4 regions of the Kaistia defluvii genome follow, and region 1 is predicted to be linked to each of the others. Evidence: predicted binding sites of a transcription regulator. Region 1 holds the regulator's gene; each other region holds the start of a gene.
The links. Region 1 encodes PhoB, which activates phosphate uptake and scavenging genes when phosphate is short. Its sites were predicted from a motif close to TGTCATNNANCTGTCAT; they were not measured.

Region 2: a site for PhoB is predicted at 4,054-4,070, ahead of ABIE08_RS02150 (CorA family divalent cation transporter). Genes of this name have one in related genera too.
Region 3: a site for PhoB is predicted at 2,742-2,758, ahead of ABIE08_RS01775 (alkaline phosphatase). Genes of this name have one in related genera too.
Region 4: a site for PhoB is predicted at 3,204-3,220, ahead of ABIE08_RS07885 (esterase-like activity of phytase family protein). Genes of this name have one in related genera too.

Annotation. Positions count from the first base shown of each region.
Region 1 covers NZ_JBEPSM010000002.1:141,813-147,158, forward strand. The annotation lists gene pstA (phosphate ABC transporter permease PstA) at 1-309, shown strand, start outside; gene pstB (phosphate ABC transporter ATP-binding protein PstB) at 306-1,091, shown strand; gene phoU (phosphate signaling complex protein PhoU) at 1,117-1,833, shown strand; gene phoB (phosphate regulon transcriptional regulator PhoB) at 1,866-2,564, shown strand; gene ABIE08_RS13680 (GcrA family cell cycle regulator) at 2,776-3,309, opposite strand; gene ABIE08_RS13685 (aspartate aminotransferase family protein) at 3,718-4,950, shown strand; gene argF (ornithine carbamoyltransferase) at 5,025-5,346, shown strand, end outside.
Region 2 covers NZ_JBEPSM010000001.1:433,031-438,376, forward strand. The annotation lists gene ABIE08_RS02125 (putative quinol monooxygenase) at 38-328, shown strand; tRNA gene ABIE08_RS02130 (tRNA-Met) at 575-651, shown strand; gene ABIE08_RS02135 (CsbD family protein) at 837-1,028, shown strand; gene amaB (L-piperidine-6-carboxylate dehydrogenase) at 1,103-2,644, opposite strand; gene ABIE08_RS02145 (NAD(P)/FAD-dependent oxidoreductase) at 2,682-3,965, opposite strand; gene ABIE08_RS02150 (CorA family divalent cation transporter) at 4,156-5,157, shown strand; gene cydX (cytochrome bd-I oxidase subunit CydX) at 5,256-5,346, opposite strand, start outside.
Region 3 covers NZ_JBEPSM010000001.1:360,431-365,776, reverse strand. The annotation lists gene ABIE08_RS01785 (ABC transporter ATP-binding protein) at 1-168, opposite strand, end outside; gene ABIE08_RS01780 (hypothetical protein) at 172-636, opposite strand; gene ABIE08_RS01775 (alkaline phosphatase) at 925-2,679, opposite strand; gene ABIE08_RS01770 (LysR family transcriptional regulator) at 2,816-3,724, opposite strand; gene ABIE08_RS01765 (aldo/keto reductase family oxidoreductase) at 3,819-4,688, shown strand; gene rpsF (30S ribosomal protein S6) at 5,098-5,346, shown strand, end outside.
Region 4 covers NZ_JBEPSM010000001.1:1,662,042-1,667,387, reverse strand. The annotation lists gene rpoC (DNA-directed RNA polymerase subunit beta') at 1-1,701, shown strand, start outside; gene ABIE08_RS07890 (alpha/beta hydrolase) at 1,904-3,172, shown strand; gene ABIE08_RS07885 (esterase-like activity of phytase family protein) at 3,289-4,623, shown strand; gene ABIE08_RS07880 (cupin domain-containing protein) at 4,782-5,216, shown strand.

The sequences.
Region 1 (5,346 bases):
TCGATCATGATCCGCCACGTCGCCTACAAGGCCGCGATGTCGGGCATCGTCACCGGCGTGCTGCTGGCGATCGCCCGCGTCAGCGGCGAAACCGCCCCGCTGCTCTTCACCGCGCTGAACAACCAGTTCTGGAGCACCAACCTGAACGCGCCGATGTCGTCGCTGCCGGTGACGATCTTCCAGTTCGCCCTGTCGCCCTATCCGGATTGGCAGAAGCTGGCCTGGACCGGTGCCCTGCTCATCACCTTTACCGTGCTGGCGCTCAACATCGTCGCTCGCGCCTTCCTCAGCCCCAAGGCTCAAAAATGACCCAGTCCGCGATGAACACGGCCGGCATGGCCGAGAAGATCTCGATCCGCAATCTGAAGTTCTTCTACGGCGACAACCTCGCGCTGAAGACCATCAACCTGCCGCTGTTCGAGAAGAAGGTCACCGCTTTCATCGGCCCGTCGGGTTGCGGCAAGTCGACCCTGCTGCGCGTGCTGAACCGGATGTACGACCTCTATCCGCGCCAGCGGGCCGAGGGCGAGGTGATCTTCGACGGCAAGAACGTGCTCGACCCCGACCAGGACCGCAACATGCTGCGCGCCCGCGTCGGCATGGTGTTCCAGAAGCCGACGCCGTTCCCGATGTCGATCTACGACAACATCGCCTTCGGCATCCGCCTGTATGAAAACATCTCGCGCTCCGAGATGGACGGCCGGGTCGAGGCGGCGCTGACGCGCGGCGCGCTCTGGAACGAGGTCAAGGACAAGCTGCACACCAGCGGTCTCAGCCTCTCCGGCGGCCAGCAGCAGCGCCTCTGCATCGCCCGCACCATCGCGGTGCGGCCGGAAGTCGTGCTGTTCGACGAGCCCTGCTCGGCGCTCGATCCGATCTCGACCGCCAAGATCGAGGAACTGATCGACGAGCTGACGACCGATTACACGATCGCCATCGTCACCCACAACATGCAGCAGGCCGCCCGCGTCTCGGACTACACGGCCTTCATGTATCTCGGCGAGCTGATCGAGTTCGACGAGACCACGAAGATCTTCACCGCCCCGAGCGACAAGCGCACGCAGGACTACATCACCGGTCGCTTCGGCTAAGCCGGGCCACGGGTAGGAGCACGACATGTCCGAACACATCGTTTCCAAGTACGACGAAGAACTGAACGACGTCGCCCGCCGCATCGCCGAGATGGGCGGCATGGCCGAGCGTCTCGTCGACGTCGCGGTCGGCGCGCTGATGCGCGTCGATGCCGCGACCGCCCGCACCGTCATCGCGGACGACAAGAAGCTCGACGTGCTGCAGCGCGAATGCGAAGAGCGCGCCATCATGATCATCGCCCGGCGCCAGCCCATGGCGATGGACCTGCGCGAAGTCATCGCCGCGCAGCGCATCGCCAGCGATCTCGAGCGCATCGGCGACCTAGCCAAGAACATCGCCAAGCGCGTCATTGCGCTGGACGGCCACATCCAGTCCAAGCGCTTCAACACCGGCGTCGAGCACATGGCGCAGCTGTCGCTGGCGCAGCTCAAGGACGTGCTGGATTCCTACGCGACCCGCGACGTCGACCAGGCCTACCAGGTCTGGAAGCGTGACGAAGAAATCGACGCCATGTACACGTCGCTCTTCCGCGAGCTGCTGACCTACATGATGGAAGATCCGCGCAACATCACCTTCTGCACGCATCTCCTGTTCTGCGCCAAGAACATCGAGCGCATCGGCGACCATGCGACCAACATCGCCGAGACGGTCTATTATGTCGTCACCGGCCAGGTCCTGGCCGAGGATCGTCCCAAGCAGGATGAATCCAGCACGACCGCCGTCGCGTATGAGAAGAACTGACCCCTGCGTCAGGTTTACTGGGATATCCGTGAATGACGCCACGCGTTATGATCGTTGAGGATGAGGAGGCGCTGAGCCTCCTCCTCCGCTACAACCTCGAAGCCGAGGGCTATGCCGTCGAGGTGGTGCCGCGCGGCGACGACGCCGAGATGCGCCTGCTCGAAACCGTACCCGACCTGCTGCTGCTCGACTGGATGCTGCCGGGCATTTCCGGCATCGAGCTGTGCCGCCGCCTGCGGGCACGCGACGCGACCCGCACCCTGCCGGTGATCATGCTGACGGCGCGCGGCGAGGAACAGGAACGCATCCGGGGCCTCGCCACCGGCGCCGACGACTATGTCGTCAAGCCGTTCTCCGTGCCGGAACTGATGGCCCGCGTGCGCGCCATCCTGCGCCGCTCGAAGCCGGAGGTGATCGCCTCGCTGCTGCGCGCCGGCGACATCGAGCTCGACCGCGAGACGCACCGCGTCCGCCGCTCCGGCCGCGAGCTGCATCTCGGCCCGACCGAGTTCCGCCTGCTCGAATATCTGATGAAGAGCCCGGGCCGCGTGTTTTCCCGCGAGCAGCTGCTCGACGGCGTCTGGGGCCGCGACGTCTATGTCGACGAGCGCACGGTCGACGTGCATATCGGTCGGCTGCGCAAGGCGGTCAATCGCGGCCGCGTCAAGGACCCGATCCGCACGGTGCGCGGCTCCGGCTACTCCTTCGACGACCAGTTCGCGATGGCGTGAGGGGATCCCGTGGCCGCTTCCTGATGGGAGGGGCGGGGCAGTCTTCCGAAAATTCAGCCCAACCAAAAAGCCGCGTGGCCCTCCACGCGGCTTTTTGCATGCAACGAGCCAGGGCAGAAAAAAAGGCCGTGCGCCCCGGGGGAGGCGACACGGCCAGACTTGCATCGCAGTCCGACGGTGGGAGGAGGCCGTCAGCCGCGGCGCGGCGCAATCAGGCGCCGACAGCCTTCTTCTGGCGACGATCATGCACGGGCTGATAGGCAACCCGCGAATGATATTCGCAATAGGGAATGCCGGAATTCGAGCGCTGGCCGCAGAAGTGGAAATCCTCGGTGCTCGGATCGCCGATCGGCCACTTGCAGGTCTGCTCGGTCAGGGTGAGGATCGTCGCGTGCAGGCTGATCGGAACGACGACGTCGTCCGAACCAACTGCCCGGGGCACGCGCCGCGGCTCGGGTGCGATCTGGCTCATCGGCTTCAGGGCCGTGTTGCCGGCGACGAGTGGCCTGACGGGATTGGGGCGCCCTGTCGTGACCGAGCGTCCGTTGGTGGCAGCCGCGGGCTTGCGGGCGCGAGCGACCGGCGCCGTTGCCGGCTTGGCACGGCCGGAAAGGCTCAGCCGGTGTACCTTGCCGATGACCGCATTGCGCGTTACGCCGCCGAGTTCCGAAGCGATCTGGCTTGCGCTCAAGCCGTCGGTCCAGAGTTTTTTCAGCAACTCAACCCGTTCGTCCGTCCAAGTCATAGCGTGTCCTTGTCGGTCGGAGCGATACCCGGAATCCTGTCGCGGTCGTTCAGCCGGGATGCCGGACGACTGCGGACGCCATACAAGGGTCAGGGGGAGGTACCTGCTCGATATTTCGTGTCTTAACGAAAATTAAGATACTATATGGCGTGACTCGGTGACAAGAGTCGGAGGGATGGGTAGCGGCCGATCGGGCTGTTTTCCCCAACTTGCGACGGATTTCGGATCCATGAGTCTCGTCAATCGCTTAGCCGTCATGACCGCGCGCGAGCGGCGTTTTCATTGACACAAATCGTCACGACCGTGATATAAGGGCAACGCATAAAGGTGCTGCCCGGCGCGTTGGCCTCGGGCGGCACCTTTGATTTTTAAGCACCCATTTCCGTGGTTTCATCCGAAGGAGGGGATATGAGCGCCCCCGATACCAGCGTTAAAAAGACCTCGTCCAGCCTCTATGACACCTTTTCGCGTGCGCCGCTCGAGTTCGAGCGAGGCGAGGGGGCCTGGGTCTTTACGCGAGAGGGCGACGCTTATCTCGATTTCTCCGCCGGCATCGCGGTGAACACGCTTGGCCATGCCAATCCGATCCTGGTGCAGGCGCTGACCGAACAGGCCGGCAAGCTCTGGCACACCTCGAACCTGTTCCGGATCCCGGGCCAGGAGAAGCTTGCCGACACGCTGGTCGCCAATACCTTCGCCGACCGGGTCTTCTTCGCCAATTCGGGCGCCGAGGCCAACGAGGCCGCCATCAAGACGGCGCGGCGCTATCATTACGTCAACGGCCAGCCCGACCGGTACCGCATCCTCACCATCGAGGGCGCGTTCCACGGCCGGACCCTGGCGACGCTCGCCGCCGGCGGGCAGCAGAAATATCTCGACGGCTTCGGCCCGAAGGCGGACGGCTTCGACCAGGTGCCGTTCGGCGACATGGCGGCGATCAAGGCCGCGGTGACGCCGGCGACCGCCGCCATCATGATCGAGCCGATCCAGGGCGAGGGCGGCGTGCGCGCCTTCCCGAACGCCTTCCTGCGCGAGCTCCGCGCGCTTTGCGACGCCGAGGGAATGCTGCTGATCATGGACGAAGTCCAGACCGGCATCGGCCGCACCGGCAAGCTGTTCGCCTATGAATGGACCGGCATCGCGCCGGACATCCTGACGGCGGCCAAGGGCATTGGCGGCGGCTTCCCGCTCGGCGCATGCCTCGCCACCAACGAGGCGGCCAAGGGCATGACCCCCGGCACGCATGGCACCACCTTCGGCGGCAATCCGCTGGCGATGGCGGTCGGCAATGCCGTGCTCGACGTCGTGCTCGGCGATGGCTTCCTCGAGCATGTGCGCGAGACCGCGCGCTATCTGACCCAGCGCCTTGGCGGGCTGATGGACAGCCATCCCGGCGTCATCGACGACATTCGCGGCGAGGGCCTGCTGATCGGCCTGCACGCGCTGAAGCCGGTGCCCGAAGTGGTGGCGGCGCTGCGCGAGCAGAAGATGCTGGCCGCCGGCGCGGGCGACAATGTCCTGCGATTGCTGCCGCCGCTCAACATCGGCAAGGCAGAAGTCGACGCGGCGATCGACAAGCTCGATGCCGCCTTTTCCGCAATCGAAGCCGAGGCTGCGCAAGCGGCACGGCAATCCGCCTGAGCGGACAGGACAGACCTATGGTTCGGCATTTTCTCGACCTGACGGATTTCGATTCCGCCACCCTTAGACAGATCATGGAAGGCGCCAAGCGCATCAAGTCGGTGCGCAATGGCGCGCGCGACGGTGTCGGCCCGCTGGCCGGCAAGGTGCTGGCGCTGGTGTTCGAGCAGCCCTCGACCCGCACGCGCGTCTCCTTCGACGTCGGCATGCGCGAACTCGGCGGCCAGACGCTGATGCTGACCGGCGCTGAGATGCAACTTGGCCGCGGCGAGACCATCGCCGACACGGCGCGCGTCATGTCGCGCTATGTCGACGGCATCATGATCCGCATTCTTGACCATGACTCGCTGAAGGAACTGGCGGCCAACGCCACCGTCCCCGTGATCAACGGGCTGA
Region 2 (5,346 bases), on a different contig from region 1:
GGACCCCCTCCTAGAGCCGTTAGACGGAGAACCACTCGTGCTCAAAGTCATTGCGCAGGATTTCATTCAGCCCGAGGCCGTGGAAATCGTGCTGCCGTTCTATCGAGAATTGGTGGAGCTCACGCGTCAGGAGCCGCTTTGCATCGCCTATGATCTCTTCATTGACCAGAAGGATCCGGGACATTTCATCTTCATCGAGACGTGGCCCGACCGCGCGGCCCTCGATATCCACTGCGCCACGGAGCACTTCACGCGTCTCGTGCCATTGATCAACGCGCATCAGCGGCAGGACGGCACGTTCATCCTGATGGATGAGTTTTCCGGCTGAGCGGCATGGCCTTGGACGACCGTCCACCCGGCCCAAGTCCTCGCCGCGGAGCAGGATACGCGCGGCAACCGACACTGCCGCCGCCAGAGATGGCTCGCCGTAGGGCTTGCCTGGCGTGCTGTGTAGGGCAAACCGGGTTGAATGGATCGCGGTGTATAAAGCCGATTAAATTTCGAATTGGGGTTCTCATTCGGGGTTCGACCCCCTATATCACCACTGCGCGACGACGAAAGACGAAGCGCGTGACGCGGGGTGGAGCAGCCCGGTAGCTCGTCAGGCTCATAACCTGAAGGTCATCAGTTCAAATCTGGTCCCCGCAACCAGCTACAAAGAACCCGCCCTAACCGGCGGGTTCTTTCGTTTTGGCGCCCCCCACAGCAATCTAGGTAGCGTCGTGGCCCCCTGGGCCTGCGAGCCGACGGCTCGAAATCGAAAATTAGCGCCGATGGCGGAACCATCGATCGGCTGAGCGGTTGTCTCCCCGTAATAACAACACGAGGAATGCACGATGAGCAGCACGAGCGACAAGATCAAGGGCCTCGCCAACGAAGCAGCCGGCAACGTGAAGCAGGGTGTTGGCAAGATGACTGATAATGATCGCCTGCGCGCCGAGGGCAAGGCTCAGGAAGTCAAGGGCGAAGCCCAGCAGGCTGTTGGCAAGGCCAAGGACGCCGTCAAGAACGTCGTCGACAAGGCCTGATCTACAGGACCCACCATTGACGATATACAGGGCCCTGGCCGGATCTTCCGGCCGGGGCCTTTTTACGTCGTGCGTCAGGCGACGTCGAACTTGACACCCTGCGCCAGCGGCAGCGTCTTGCCGTAATTGATGGTGTTGGTGGCGCGGCGCATATAGGCTTTCCAAGCGTCGGAGCCGGATTCGCGACCGCCGCCCGTCTCCTTCTCGCCACCGAAAGCGCCACCAATCTCGGCGCCGGACGGGCCGATATTGACGTTAGCGATGCCGCAATCCGAGCCGCGCACCGACAGGAACGTTTCGGCTTCGCGCAGGTCATTGGTGAAGATCGACGAGGAGAGGCCCTGCGGCACGTCGTTGTGCAATTCCAGCGCCTCCTCGAAATCCGAATAGCGCATCACATAGAGGATCGGCGCGAAGGTCTCATGCGCCACGGGCCCGCTCTGCTCCGGCATTTCGACGATGGCCGGGCGCACGTAGAAGGCGTTGGCCGCCTTTTCCCCATCCACTCGGTCGCCGCCGGTAACGCTGCCGCCGGCGGCCTTGGCGGCATCGAGCGCCGACTGCATGCCCTTATAGGCGGCCGCGTCGATCAGCGGGCCGACCAACGTGCCGGATTCGAGCGGGTTGCCGATCGTCACAGATCCATAGGCCTGCTTCAGCCGCGGCACGAAGCTGTCGTAGATGCTGTCATGCACGAACAGGCGTCGCAGCGACGTGCAGCGCTGGCCCGCCGTGCCCATGGCGGCGAAGGCGACGCCGCGCAGCGTCAGGTCGAGATCGGCCGAGGGGCAGATGATGGCAGCATTGTTGCCGCCCAGCTCCAGGATGGCGCGGGCGAAGCGGCCGGCGAGGCGGGGGCCGACAATGCGGCCCATCGCGGTCGAGCCGGTGGCCGAGACCAGCGGAACGCGCGGATGGTCGACCAGCACTTCGCCGATCTCCCGACCGCCGATCAGCAGGGCGGAGAGGCCCTCCGGCGCGCTCCCGCCTTCTTCAACGAAACGCTTGAGCGCGCGCTCGAACAGAGCCGAGGTCGCGAGCGCCGTCAGCGGCGTCTTCTCAGACGGCTTCCAGACGACGCTGTTGCCGCAGACAAGCGCCAGCGCCGCATTCCAGGACCAGACGGCGACGGGGAAGTTGAAGGCCGAGATGATGCCGGTGACGCCGAGCGGATGCCAGCTCTCCATCATGCGGTGGTCGCTACGCTCGGTGGCGATGGTCAGGCCGTAGAGCTGGCGCGACAGGCCGACGGCGAAATCGCAGATGTCGATCATCTCCTGCACCTCGCCAAGGCCTTCGGAAACGATCTTGCCGGCCTCGATCGAGACGAGGCGGCCAAGCGCCGCCTTATGGGCGCGCAGTTCCTCGCCGAGCAGGCGCACCAATTCGCCGCGCTTCGGCGCCGGGACATTGCGCCAGGCGAGGAAGGCGGTGTGCGCCGTGTCGATCGCCGCCTTGGCGCCGGCGGCGTCAATCTCGACCAGGCGCGCCAGCTCCTCGCCGGTGATCGGCGAATGCACGGCGAGCGTGCCGCCCGTTCGCGCGGCGGTGACCCCCATCCCGGAAAGCAGGGCATCGACCTCGGTCGCGAGGGTGTTCTGGATGGCGATGGTCATGGTGTTTCCTCGAATTCCGTGGCGTCCGCGCGGATGTTCAGAGCCGGGCATCGGCGAGATGGGCGATCTGCGCCCCTACTTCGTAATAGGCTTCCTTGAGGCGACGCAAGCGCGCGTCCTGTGGCGCGGTGACCGGCAGCGGCAGATCGGCCTCCGCGATCCGGCCGGCGATATGGTCGGCGAGCACCCGGCCGAACACGGTGCCCGGGGCAATGCCGCGACCATTATAGCCCGAGAAGGCGATGACGTTCTCGGCCAGCCTGTGGAAGCGCGGCAGGCTGTTGTCGGTCATGCCGATCTGCCCGTACCACTCGGCCTCGAAGTCGATATCGCCGATCTGCGGATAGATCTTGGCGAGGGCCCGCTTGGCCCAGGCGCGGTGCACCGCAGCCCCGGTGCCGCGCAAGGCGCCGACGCTGCCGAACACCAGCCGGCCGGCACGGTCGAAGCGAAACGAGGTTAGAACTTCCTTCGTATCCCACGCGCCCTGGCGCTCGGGCAGGATCGATTGGCGCAGCTCCGCGCTGAGCGGCAGGGTGGCGAAGTTGAAATAGGGCAGGTGCACCTGCTCGGTCCGGATTTCGGGCCAAGGCATGTTGGTATAGGCGTCGGTCGCCACGACGACCCAGCGGGCGGTGACGCTGCCGCGATCCGTGGTCACGCGCCAGCCCGTCGGGACCTTCTCGGCCTGGCGGACCGGACTCTGGGTGAACAGCCGTGCGCCAACGCGGATGGCGGCATGGGCGAGGCCGCGGACATAGGCCAGCGGCTGAACCGTTCCGGCGCGCATGTCGAGCAGCGATCCGGCATAAGCGCGGCTGCCGAGCTTGGCCGCCGTTTCGGTCGCATCGAGCAGGCGCACCGCCGCGCCACGCGCGCCCCATTGTGCGGCACGCTGCTGGATTTCGATCAGGCCCTTGCCTCCCACGGCGCAATGCAGCGTCCCCGCCATCTCCAGTTCGCAGGCGATGTTATGGGCGCGGACCAGTTCGAAGACGAGCTTCGGCGCGTTGCCGAGCAGGTCGAGCAGGCGGTCGCCATAGAGGGGGCCGAGGGCTGCCGGCAGGTCGTCGGGCATGACCCACATGCCGGCATTGACCAGACCTACATTCCGTCCTGAGCCGCCGAAACCGAATTCGACGCCTTCCAGCAGCACCACGTCGAGCCCGTCCTGGGCCGCATGCAGCGCCGTCGAAAGGCCGGTATAGCCGCCGCCGACCACCACCACGTCCGCCGTCAGGGCGCGGGAAAGCGCCGTCGTGACGGGAGACGGGGGAGCCGTCCGCTCCCAGAGGCCGTGCGATAGCGGGTCGTTCTGCATATGCCTGTCCGCCAGCTGCCGGAGGTTTGATGCGATCATGGCTGGGGCGCAGGCCCTCGACAACGGAAATCCAGTCCCGCCTCGCGACTGTCATCGTTCTGTCATGGCTGCTGTCGCAGTGATGCCATGCGGCGCTCCGCCCGACCGATCTTGAATAGCCCGACGACCCATGAGTCACCGAGAAAATCCATTGCCGGCTGACCGGATGGCGCGGCCCGTGTCGGGCGTGATCTGGGCGTATCGCTTCGATGGCAAAGGGCAGGCGGCGCCGGTGGCGTTCGATGCCTGCATCCGGCCGCTTGCTCCGGGCGAGGGGTTCCTCTGGGTCCACCTCGACTTCGTCGACAGGCTGGCGCGCGACTGGATCGCCGGCATCGATTGGCTCGGGCCGCAGGCGCGACGGCTGCTCCTGAGCCCGGACGATTATCCCGCGCTCGAATATGACGCGTCCTCGGTGTGGGGCCGCTTCTCCGACACGCTGCAGGATCCCGACGAGGACAGCGACCGCACGGTGCCGATGCGTTTCGCCTTCGGCCCGGGCTATCTGGTTTCCGGCCGCCGCCATCCGGTCCGAGCCGCCGCTCTGACGCGGACGAAGATCGATAGCGGTCATCCCGTCGGCGGACCGGTTGCCTTGTTCGAGGTGATGATCGAACAGGTTCTGCGCGCCATCGCGGAAACGCTGCGTGCCTCGCGGACGGAGGCCGATTCGATCGAGGATCGCGTGCTCGACGAGCGCCTGCACGACGAATCGCGCCGTCTCGGCCCCTTGCGGCGCACAGCCGTGAAATTGCACCGCCAGCTATCAGGCCTGCGCAGCATCCTGCGCGAATTCGCCGAGGATGAACACGTCGACGGCAGCCACGTCGCCTCGCGCGCGGCAGCGGAACGGCTCTTGCGCCGGATCGAGACGCTCGACCAGGAAGTGCAGGAGGTGCAGGACCGCGCGCGCTTCCTGCAGGACGAGATCGCGGCGAAGCTGGCCACAATCAGCAACCGGCATCTCTATGTGCTGTCGGTCATGACGGCGCTGCTGATGCCGCCGACGCTGGTCACCGGCTTCTTCGGCATGAACACCGGCGGTCTCCCCTTTCTCGAGGGCGCGCATGGCTGGATCGGCGCGTCGCTGATCGGCGGCCTGGCCTCGGGCTGCACCCTGCTGCTGCTGAAACGGCTCGGCTTCTTCGAATAGCAGCCCCCAAACGAAACGACCGCCAGGCGGGATCCGAAGATCGCGCAAGGCGGTCGCTGGTGTCGTTGGCCGGCGCGTTGGTCGCGCCGATCAGCCGGTTAGTCTTCGGCCGGGGTGATCGCGATGCGACCCTTCAGCCGGTCGTCGCGCAGCTCGTACCACATGGCGTTGAGGATGCCGAAGGCGCAG
Region 3 (5,346 bases), on a different contig from region 1:
GCGCTCCAGCCCGGTGACGATGTTGACCAGCGTGCTCTTGCCGGAACCGGAAGGCCCCGTGACGGCGACCCGCTCGCCGGGCGCGATCGCCAGCGCCGGGATCGACAGCACCGGCGTCGGCAGGCCCGGGAAGGAAACGACGAGACGTTCGAGGCGCAACCCGAGCATGGCTCAGACTTCGCCAAAGCTGGCGTCGCGCAGGCGCAGCAGGCTGACGAAGCCGGTCTCGGGGTCGGTCCAGGAGCCGTATTCGAGCACGCCCCTCACCTCGATCACCGCGTTCGGCTGCACGAAGGTCTGCTTCTCGCCGAGATAGACGACGAGGATATTGTCGGGCCAATCGGCATCGGACGAGCAGAATGGGCAGAGCGCCATCGGGATTTCCGTCAGAACGAAGAAGGCCGCCTCGGCCTTGAGCGGCGGCGCCATGAAGCCGCGCATGGTCACGGTCTGGCCGGCCTGCTGCTTGACCTTGTCGGAGAAAGTCAGACCGAGGACGCCGACGGAACCATAGAGTTCGTCAAAGGTGAGCGTCGGCGCGGCGGCAAGCGCGGGCGGTGTGATCCCGGAGGCCGTCGCCAGGGCGGCGAACCCGCCCAGCAGCGCATCGCGCCGCGAAATCCGAACCAGCGTCATGGGTTTCTCCTATCGAGTGCAGAGACCTTCGCTCACCGGCCCCGGAGCTGCTGGCGCAACATCATGGAAGCGTCACGCTCTGTGGATCCCTCGGTCGTCATCCCGGCGGAGGCCGGGATCCAGACGCACCGACGTGGCGAAGTCTGGCTTCCCCTTGATGGGCCGGTGTGTATGGGCCCCGGCCTTCGCCGGGGCGACGAAGCCACTAGCGAGAGGGCCTCAGGCCTCCACAAAACGGCTCCGGGCGCGAGCGCCCGAAGCCTGAGTATGCAGCCAGAGGCCGCCGGATCACTTCTTGGCGGGGGCGAGGGCCAGGGCGTCGACGATCACGCGGTAGACGTCACTCTGCTCCATGTAGCCCTTGAAGCCTTCCGAGCCGGGACCGGTCGACTGCAGCACGACGTCGTCGACGGCGTGGACGCCCGAGTCACCTTCGCGGGGGATGTTGCCCTGGACGAAGACGGCGCCGGGAACGTCCTTGTAGGCTTCGTTGGCGACATATTCCTTCTTCTCGTTCTGCACGGCCGGGACGAACGGGCCGTCGAGCTTCGGGCGGAAGGTCTCGTAGTGGTCGGGGCCGTTGTTGGCGGCGATGAACAGGCGACGGCTGACGTCGATCTTGTCCGGGTAGCCGTCCTTGTCCGCGTCCGTGTAGTTGGGGAAGCCGGCATCGGCATAGGTGCCGACCTTCTCGCGCATCTCCGGGCCGGCCTTGTCGTCATCGACCGTGCCGATGATCGAGACGCCGTGGGTGTGGTCGCCCGTGACGACGATCAGCGTGTCTGGGTTCTTCTCGGCGAAGGCACGGGCCGCGGCGACCGCCTTGTCGAATTCGATGGTCTCGACGACGGCGCGATCCCAGTCGAGCGGATGGGACATCTTGTCGATGTTGGCGGCCTCGACCATCAGGAAGAAGCCCTCCGGGTTCTTCGAAAGCTGTGCGAGCGCGGCTTCCGTCATCTCGACCAGGCCCGGCTGGTTCGGGAACTTGCCGACCGTGCCCTTCTTCAGGAAGTTGCGGTCGAGCAGCGTGTCCATGTTGCCGGTGTGGAACAGGCCGAGGATCTTGCCGGTATTGGTGCCGGCGGCCTTTTCCAGTTCCGCCTTGTCGGTGGCCAGCGTGTAGCCGGCGTCCTGGAACTGCTTGATGTAGTCCTTGTCGTCCTTGCGCTTGGAGCCGGGCGTCTCCTTGCCGAGGAAGTAGGCCGAGCCGCCGCCGAGCACGACGTCCGGCTGCACGTCGAACATCATGCCGGTGATCTCAGCCTTGTCGGCGCGCTTGCGGGTGTGGGCGACGACGGCGGCCGGGGTGGCGTCCTGAAGTTCCGAGGTGGTGACGATGCCGATCGACTTCTTGGTCTGGCGGCGCAGCGCCTCGCCCAGGGTCTCGACCTTCGGGTCATCCAGCGAAGCCGGCGTGCGATCGGCATAGACGCCGAGCGCGTTCACGGCTGTCTTGTGGCCGGTCATGTAGGCCGACATCGTGTTGGCGCTGTCGGTGGCGATGGCTTCCGTCGACGATGTGCCGATGAAGGCCATGTGGTCGAGGTCGTCCATGGCGAGGCGGCCATCGGCCTTGCCCTCGGTCATGCCCTTGGACATGATTCGTGCCGCGGTCCGATGCGCGACGGAGAGGCCGTCGCCGAGCAGGAAGATGACGTTCTTGGCCTTGGGCTGCTCGGCCGTGCCGTAGACGACCCAGGTGACGGACTTGGTCTCGCCGCCAGCGGTGGCCTCGACCTTGTAGTCGCCGGGCGTGGCGAGAACGAGCTTGCGCAGCGTCAGCGCCGAGCCGAGCTTCTTGTCGTCCTTGCCGAGTTCCGTCTCGGTGAAGGTCGCTTCCTGGCCGAAGACCGTCTTGTAGTCCTGGCCATTGACCGTGACCTTGATGTCTTCGGGCTTCACGGTCTCGTTGAACTCGACCTTGAAGTCGAACGGCGAGCCGGCGAGAATCGTGGCACGGTCCAGCGGATAGACCGTGGTCGCCTGTGCCGTGCCGGCGAGCATGGTCGTCGCAGCCAGCGTGAACAGCAATGTGCGCATCGGGAGCCTCTTCGAAATGGGGGGCCGCGCAGCGGCCTACGGACCGGGCCTAAAAGCTGCGCATGACACCCATGTGAAAGTGCCCGACGAAAGCGCGCGAAATGACAAGCCGGCGTGGAAATAGCGTCGGAGAGCGTCAGGGACGCGGCGGCCGATCCCGGATGAAATCGACAAAGGCGCGCAGCGGCGCCGGGACGAGGCGGCGGCCCGGATAATAGAGAAACGGCCCGGAGAAGCGCTGCCACCAGGGCTCGAGCACCGGCTCCAGCGCGCCGCTGTCGAGATGCGGCCGCAACCAGTCCTCGAACAGATAGAGGATGCCGGTGCCAGCCAGCGCGGCGTCGACGGCAAGGTCGGTGGCCGGCCCCGCCTGCACGATCAGCGGGCCCGTCGGCTCGACGCGGACGATCTCGCCCTCGCGCTCGAATTCCCAGGCCGCCATCGATCCGCTGGAAAAGCGCCCACGGATGCAGTCGTGCTCCAGCAGGTCGCGCGGATGTTCCGGCCGGCCGCGACGATCGAGATAGGCGGGCGCCGCGGCTGTCGCGAAGCGCTGGACGCGAGGCCCGATCGGCATCGCGATCATGTCCTGCTCCAGCCGCTCGTCGTAGCGGATGCCGGCGTCGCAGCCGGCGGCCAGGACGTCGACGAAGCTGTCCTCGGCGATGATCTCGAGCCGGATTTCGGGATAGACCGCCAGGAAGGCGGGGACGATATCCGGCAGCACCAGCCGCACGGCACTGACCGGCACGTTCAGTCGCAGCACCCCGGCCGGCCGGTCGCGATAGCCATTGACCACGTCGAGGGCCGCCTGAACCTCGGCCAATGCCGGCGCCAGCCGTTCCAGCAGCCCCCTGCCCGCCTCGGTCAGCTGGACGCTGCGCGTCGTCCGGTTGAACAGGCGAACGCCGAGCTGCGCCTCGAGCCGCCGCACCGCCTCGCTCAGCGCCGAGGCGCTGCCGCCGGTAAGCCGTGCGCCATCGCGAAATCCCTTGGCGCGGGCCACCGCCACGAATGCATTGAGATCGCTCAGTTCCGCCGTCATTGTTCGCCAATCCGCACAAGCCGTCCGGATTGTATCGGATTATCGGAAATGCAGGCAGCCTCTATCTGTGGGTCACCGAAAACGGAGAAAGACGATGTCCAAAATCAATGAGGCCGGCACCCACAAGCTCGGCGATCGCACTGTAAAACGCCTTGGCTATGGCGCGATGCAGCTCGCAGGGCCCGGCGTGTTCGGGCCAGCCAAAGACCATACGGCAGCCCTCGCCGTGCTGCGCGAGGCGCTGGCGCAAGGCGTCGACCACATCGACACCAGCGACTTCTACGGCCCGCACGTCACCAACCAGCTGATCCGCGAGGCGCTGCATCCCTATTCCGACGACCTGACCATCGTCACCAAGATCGGCGCGCGGCGCGGCGCCGACAAATCCTGGATCCCCGCCTACGAGCCGACGGAACTGACGGCGGCGGTTCACGACAACCTCCGCAATCTCGGCCTCGACGCGCTCGACGTTGTGAACCTTCGCATCATGTTCGATACGCATGGCCCGGCCGAAGGATCGATCGAGGCGCCGCTCGCGGTGCTGGCCGAGCTTCAGCGCCAGGGGCTGGTGCGCCATATCGGCCTCAGCAATGTCACCCCGGTGCAGATCGCCGAGGGGCGTCGGATGGTCGAGATCGTCTGCGTGCAGAACCAGTATAATCTCGCCCATCGCGGCGATGACGCGCTGATCGACGATCTCGCCCGCGACGGCATCGCCTATGTGCCGTTCTTCCCGCTCGGCGGCTTCAGTCCGCTGCAGTCCTCGACCCTGAACGACGTCGCGACGCGCCTTGGCGCCACGCCGATGCAAGTGGCGCTGGCCTGGCTGCTGCGCCGTTCGCCGAACATTTTGCTCATTCCCGGCACCGCGTCGGTGGCGCATCTCCGGGAAAACCTCGCCGTCGCCGACCTGGTTCTGCCAGATGATGCTTTGGCAGGGCTGGACGCTATCGGGGCGAAGTAAGCCCTCACCCCTGCCCTCTCCCGTGCCGGGAGAGGGAGTCCCGCGGTGCCCTTCGCAAGGCTGGGAATCGATGACGTGCGCAGGCCCGAAGCCCTCGCCCGCTTGCGGGAGAGGGCTGGGTGAGGGTCTTGCTTTCGGTCCAGGGTTGCTTGAACATTCGCCGCGGCGAGATCGAAACCTCCCGCAAGCCAGGCCGCCTGCGCCGCTGCGCCTTGCCTTCTCGGTCATTCCCGTATATGCACCGCCCGTCGTATCGACACCCGGCCGGGGGTTGAACGGAAGGCGGCGCGAGCCGCAGGGATCACAAGATCCCGTCTTCCCGTGTTCCCGCTCTCGAAGTTGTACCGATCAGCCTTTCTCGAAGGCTTCGGTGAGGCTTGGCGCCGGGAAATGAAAAGGAAGGGCAATCATGCCGCTTTATGAGCACGTATTTCTGTCGCGACAGGACGTGTCCGCACAGCAGGTCGAAGCACTTACCGAGCAGTTCAAGGGCCTCATCGAGGCCAATGGCGGCACGGTCAGCAAGATCGAGCAGTGGGGCCTGAAGTCTGTTGCGTTCCGCATTCGCAAGAATCGCAAGGCGCACTACACGCTGATCAACATCGACGCACCGGCGGCCGCCATGGCCGAGCTGGAGCGTCAGCAGCGCATGAACGAA
Region 4 (5,346 bases), on a different contig from region 1:
ATCGTTTCGGGCGCGACCGGCGAAGTGCTGGTTCCGGCCGGTCACCTGATCGTCGAGAAGGATGTCGATCGCGTCGAGAAGGCTGGCGTCCAGGCGGTCAAGATCCGCTCGGTGCTGACCTGCGACACGAAGATCGGCGTCTGCGCGGCCTGCTACGGTCGCGATCTGGCGCGCGGCACGACCGTCAACATGGGCGAGGCCGTCGGCGTTATCGCGGCCCAGTCCATCGGCGAGCCCGGCACGCAGCTCACCATGCGCACGTTCCACATCGGTGGCACGGCACAGGTGGTCGACTCGTCCTTCATCGAGTCGAGCTTCGAAGGCACGGTCACGATGCGTAACCGCAACGTGGTCCGCGACTCCGGCGGCAAGCTGGTGGCCCTCGGCCGCAACATGGCGATCGTCATCGTCGACAAGGACGGCATGGAGCGCGCGGTCAACCGCGTCACCTACGGTTCGCGCGTTCACGTCGACGAAGGTGACCAGGTCAAGCGCGGCCAGCGTCTGGCCGAGTGGGACCCCTACACCCGTCCGGTTCTGACGGAAGTCTCGGGTATCGTCGGCTACGAAGACATGGTCGAAGGCATCTCGGTCGTGGAAACGGCCGACGAGGCGACCGGCATCACCAAGCGCGTCGTCATCGACTGGCGTGCCAATCCGCGCGGCGGCGATCTGAAGCCGGCGATCGTGATCAAGGGCAAGGACGGCAAGATCCTCAAGCTGGCCCGTGGCGGTGAAGCCCGGTACATGCTGTCGGTCGAGACCATTCTGTCGGTCGATCCCGGTTCGACGGTTCACGCCGGCGACGTGCTGGCGCGTATTCCGACGGAAGGCGCCAAGACGCGCGACATCACGGGCGGTCTGCCGCGCGTGGCGGAGCTGTTCGAGGCCCGTCGTCCGAAGGATCACGCCATCATCGCAGAGATGGACGGCACGATCCGCTTCGGCCGAGACTACAAGAATAAGCGTCGCGTCATCGTCGAGCCGGTCGAGGGATCGGTCGGTCTGGATGGCGAGCTGCTGGAGCCGATCGAGTACCTGATCCCGAAGGGCAAGCCGTTCCATCTCCAGGAAGGCGACGCCGTGGAGAAGGGCGACTACATCATGGACGGCAACCCTGCGCCGCATGACATCCTGGCGATCAAGGGCGTGGAGGCACTCGCGGCCTACCTCGTCAACGAGATCCAGGACGTCTATCGCCTGCAGGGCGTGCAGATCAACGACAAGCACATCGAGGTGATCGTTCGCCAGATGCTGCAGAAGGTCGAGGTCTATGATGCCGGCGAGACGGAGTTCTTCAATGGCGAGCAGATCGATCGCCTGGAGTTCGACGTGGTGAACGAGAAGGCCAAGTCCGAGGGCAAGAAGCCGGCCCAGGGCAACCCGGTCCTGCTCGGCATCACCAAGGCCAGCCTGCAGACGCGTTCGTTCTTCTCGGCAGCGTCCTTCCAGGAAACGACCCGCGTCCTCACCGAGGCGGCCGTCAACGGCAAGGTCGATCCGCTCGAGGGTCTCAAGGAGAACATCATCGTCGGCCGCCTCATCCCGGCGGGTACCGGCGGAACGATGGGCCGTATCCGCGAGATCGCGACCAAGCGCGACGAGCTGATCCTCGAGGAGCGTCGCCGTTCCTCGGCAGCGTCGCAGCCGGCGGCAGCGCCTGCTGGCCTGCTCGGTGATCTGACCAACGCGGCCGAGTAATCCACTCGGTCCAGGAATGGAAAAGGCCGCCTTCGGGCGGCCTTTTTCGTGGCGCAGAAGCCGCGCTCCCGAAGTTTGTTGTCGCCAGCGGGCCAGACATGCAACTTGCTTTCGGGATAGGCTACAATGAGCGTTGCGGAGCTTGGCTGGGGAATGGCGAAGGCTTCGTGTTTTTCGGGGGTAGGTCAACTTGCGTAGCCTGATGGTTCTGGTCCGGACTGGTGTCACGAGCCTCGTGCTCGTTGGCTTGCTCGCAGGCTGCGGCGGCCGTCCGAAGGACGTGCTGCTTCCCGTGTCGATCACGGCGCCCGTTCCCGGCAGCACCACGGTCGACATGGCCGTCGCGACCACGCGCCAGCGTTCGACCGTCCCTGGCCAGATGTTCACGGGTGAACGCGGCCGGGCCATCGATTTTGCCAACATCGTCGTCTCGATCCCGCCGGACTCGATCCGGAAAAAGGGCGACGTGCAGTGGCCGAAGAAACTGCCGGGAAATCCCTCTACGGATTTCGTCACGGTCAAGGCCGAGGATATGAACCTCGCTCAGGCGAGGGCATGGTTCAACAAGCGCATCAAGGCAACACCGAAGCGTCAGGCCTTGGTCTTCATCCATGGCTTCAACAACCGTTTTGAAGATGCCGTCTACCGCTTTGCCCAGATCGTGCATGACTCGGATTCGGACGTCGTGCCGATCCTGTTCACCTGGCCCTCGCGCGGCAGCGTCCTTGCCTATGGCTATGACCGGGAGAGCAACAACTATTCGCGCGATGCGCTCGAGCTTCTGCTGAAGGCGCTTGCGGATGATCCCAATGTCGACGAAGTCTCCATCCTGGCCCACTCCATGGGCAATTGGGTGACGCTGGAGGCGCTGCGCCAGATGGCGATCCGCGACAAGCGCATCGCGCCGAAGATCAAGAACGTCATGCTGGCCGCCCCGGACGTCGATATCGACGTCTTCCGCCGCCAGATGGCCGATATTGGCGTCAACGGGCCGAATGTTACCCTGTTCGTCTCGCAGGATGATCGCGCCTTGAAGGTTTCGCGGCGCGTCTGGGGCAATGTTGAACGCCTGGGGCAGATCAACGTCGCCCAGGAGCCATTTGCGTCCGAGCTGCAGCAGGACAAGATCACCGTCATCGACCTGACCAAGTTGCATACGGATGACCGGCTGAACCATGCGAAGTTCGCCGCGAGCCCCGAGGTTGTGCAACTGATCGGGGCGCGTCTCGCCGAAGGCCAGACCATGACGGATTCGAAGACGGCGTTCGGTGACAAGCTCGTTGCCGTGACAACGGGCGCTGCCGCCAGCGTTGGCACTGCGGCCGGCCTGATCGTGACCGCGCCGGTCGCCATCATCGATCCGGATACCCGCGATACCTACAACTCCCAGATCAAGGCGCTCGGCAACACGCTTTCGGACAATGCCGATACGGCTGGCTCGCTGCTGAAGCCCAGCGGCGTGGCCTATTAGGGGCTACGCCGGGTCTGACTGTTCGGCGGCCTGTCATGAAGGTGACATTGCGCCGTCGCTCGGCTGAGACATGGGCCGCCTAGGAGAACTCCGTTATCCCGAACGGAGATTCGTCCATGTCGCCTCGCCAGTTCCTTCTCGCCGGCCTTTCGCTCGTCGCCATGGCGGCAAGCGCTTCCGCGGCAGAGCCCACGCAGTTCGATGCCGTGCTGAGCCAGCACGCCCTGCTGCCGGCCCAGAGCTTCGCCGTGCCGCCTGCCGATGCGCCCGCGACGCTCAATACCTCCGGCCGCTACACCGGTACGGGCGCCGATTTTGGCCGCCGCTTCGATCGTCTCTATTCGATCTTCGACGAGAAGACCGGCCTGGCCCGTCCGTTCGCCGGCCAGCCCGTGCAGGGCTTCTCCGGCATCCGCGCGCTCGGCGACGGTACCTATGTCGTGCTGACCGACAATGGCTTTGGCGCCAAGGCCAATTCCGCCGACGCGATGATCATGTTCCACATCGTCAAGCCGGACTGGAAGACGGGCCGCGTCGAGATCGTCAAGACGGTCTTCGCCAAAGACCCGAACCGTGTCGTCCCGTTCCGGGTGGTCAACGAGAATACGGATGCCCGCTATCTCACCGGCGCCGACTTCGATCCCGAGAGCATCCAGAAGGTCGGCGACCATTTCTGGATCGGCGATGAGTTCGGCCCCTACCTGGTCGAGGTGGATGCGGATGGCACGGTGCTCAGCCTCAAGGAGACCGTCGTTGCCGGCGTGACCTATCGCAGCCCCGACAATTATGCGGTCGTCATGCCGGCCGGTCCCGACAAGCCGATGCCCGAATTCAACGTGCGCCGCTCCAAGGGTTTTGAAGGCATGGCGCTGTCAGCGGACGGCAAGACCCTGCATCCCATGCTGGAAGGCGCGCCCTGGGACGCCAAGGCCGGCAAGTTCGTCGAGAAGGGCGGCAAGTCCGTGCTGCCGATCTTCGATTTCGACCTTGCGTCGAAGGCCTTCGCCGATACGGTCCGCTACTATCCGCTCGAGGACTTCGGCAACGCGATCGGCGACTTCAACATGATCGACGCCAACCGCGCGCTCGTGATCGAGCGCGATGGCGGGCAGGGCGATGCCCGCGAGGGCTGGGCGGAAACACCGGCCAAGTTCAAGCGCATCTACCTGGTCGATCTCTCCAAGACCGATGCCGACGGCGTCGTGCGCAAGATCGGCTTTATCGACCTGATGAACATCAAGGATCCGAACGCCGTCGCTCGCGTCGGCTCGAAGGACGGCGTCTTCACCTTCCCGTTCGAGACCATCGAGAATGTCGACCGGATCGACGAGACCCACATCATCGTCGCCGACGACAACAACTTCCCGTTCTCGGTCGGTCGTGCGCAGGGCAAGGCCGACAACAACGAGTTCATCGTGCTCGAGGTCGGCGACTTCCTGAAGGCCGAATAGCGGCCGGCGGCTACAAGGGTTCATCATGATGAAGGGTCGCCTCCGGGCGGCCCTTTTCCTTTGGCGTCGAACTCTCTAGCAATGACGCCGAGGAAAGCCGCTCCGGACAGGGGCAGCTACCGTTGCGCTCCATGGAGCGCGCCCGGGGAGGGGCCAGGATGAAACTTCTGACACTGATCGCGCTCGGCGCGACGCTCGCGACCACCGCCGCGTTTGCCGAGGAGAGCTACAAGCCCTCCGTCAAGGTGAAGCGCATCCTGCAGACGACCACGACGACGAGTGGCGATCCGATCCACTACCCGAGCTTTACCGATCCCGAAGTGCAGAGCCTGATCGTCGAGATTCCGGCGGGCGGCGAGACCGGCTGGCACACGCATCCGGTGCCGGCCTACGCCTACATCCTGGCCGGGACGATCGAGGTCGACAGCGAGGGCGGGGCGCAGCGAATCTTCAAGGCGGGGGATTCGTTTGCGGAAATGGTCGATCACCGCCATAACGGCCGAGTCGTCGGTGACGAAACCGTGCGAATCCTGATGATCGTAACCGGTCAGAAAGGAATGCCGTTCTCCACGCGGACGGCTGCCCCGGAGTGAGTCGAGGCGATTCCCGCCTCGCTTGAGATCCACGCGGCAGGCTGGGCAACAATCTTCCGTGATCGCGTTCCGATCATTGCGAATGTTGCGGGACGGTCCTGCGGTTTGGGGAATCCTTGCGTGGCGGGGC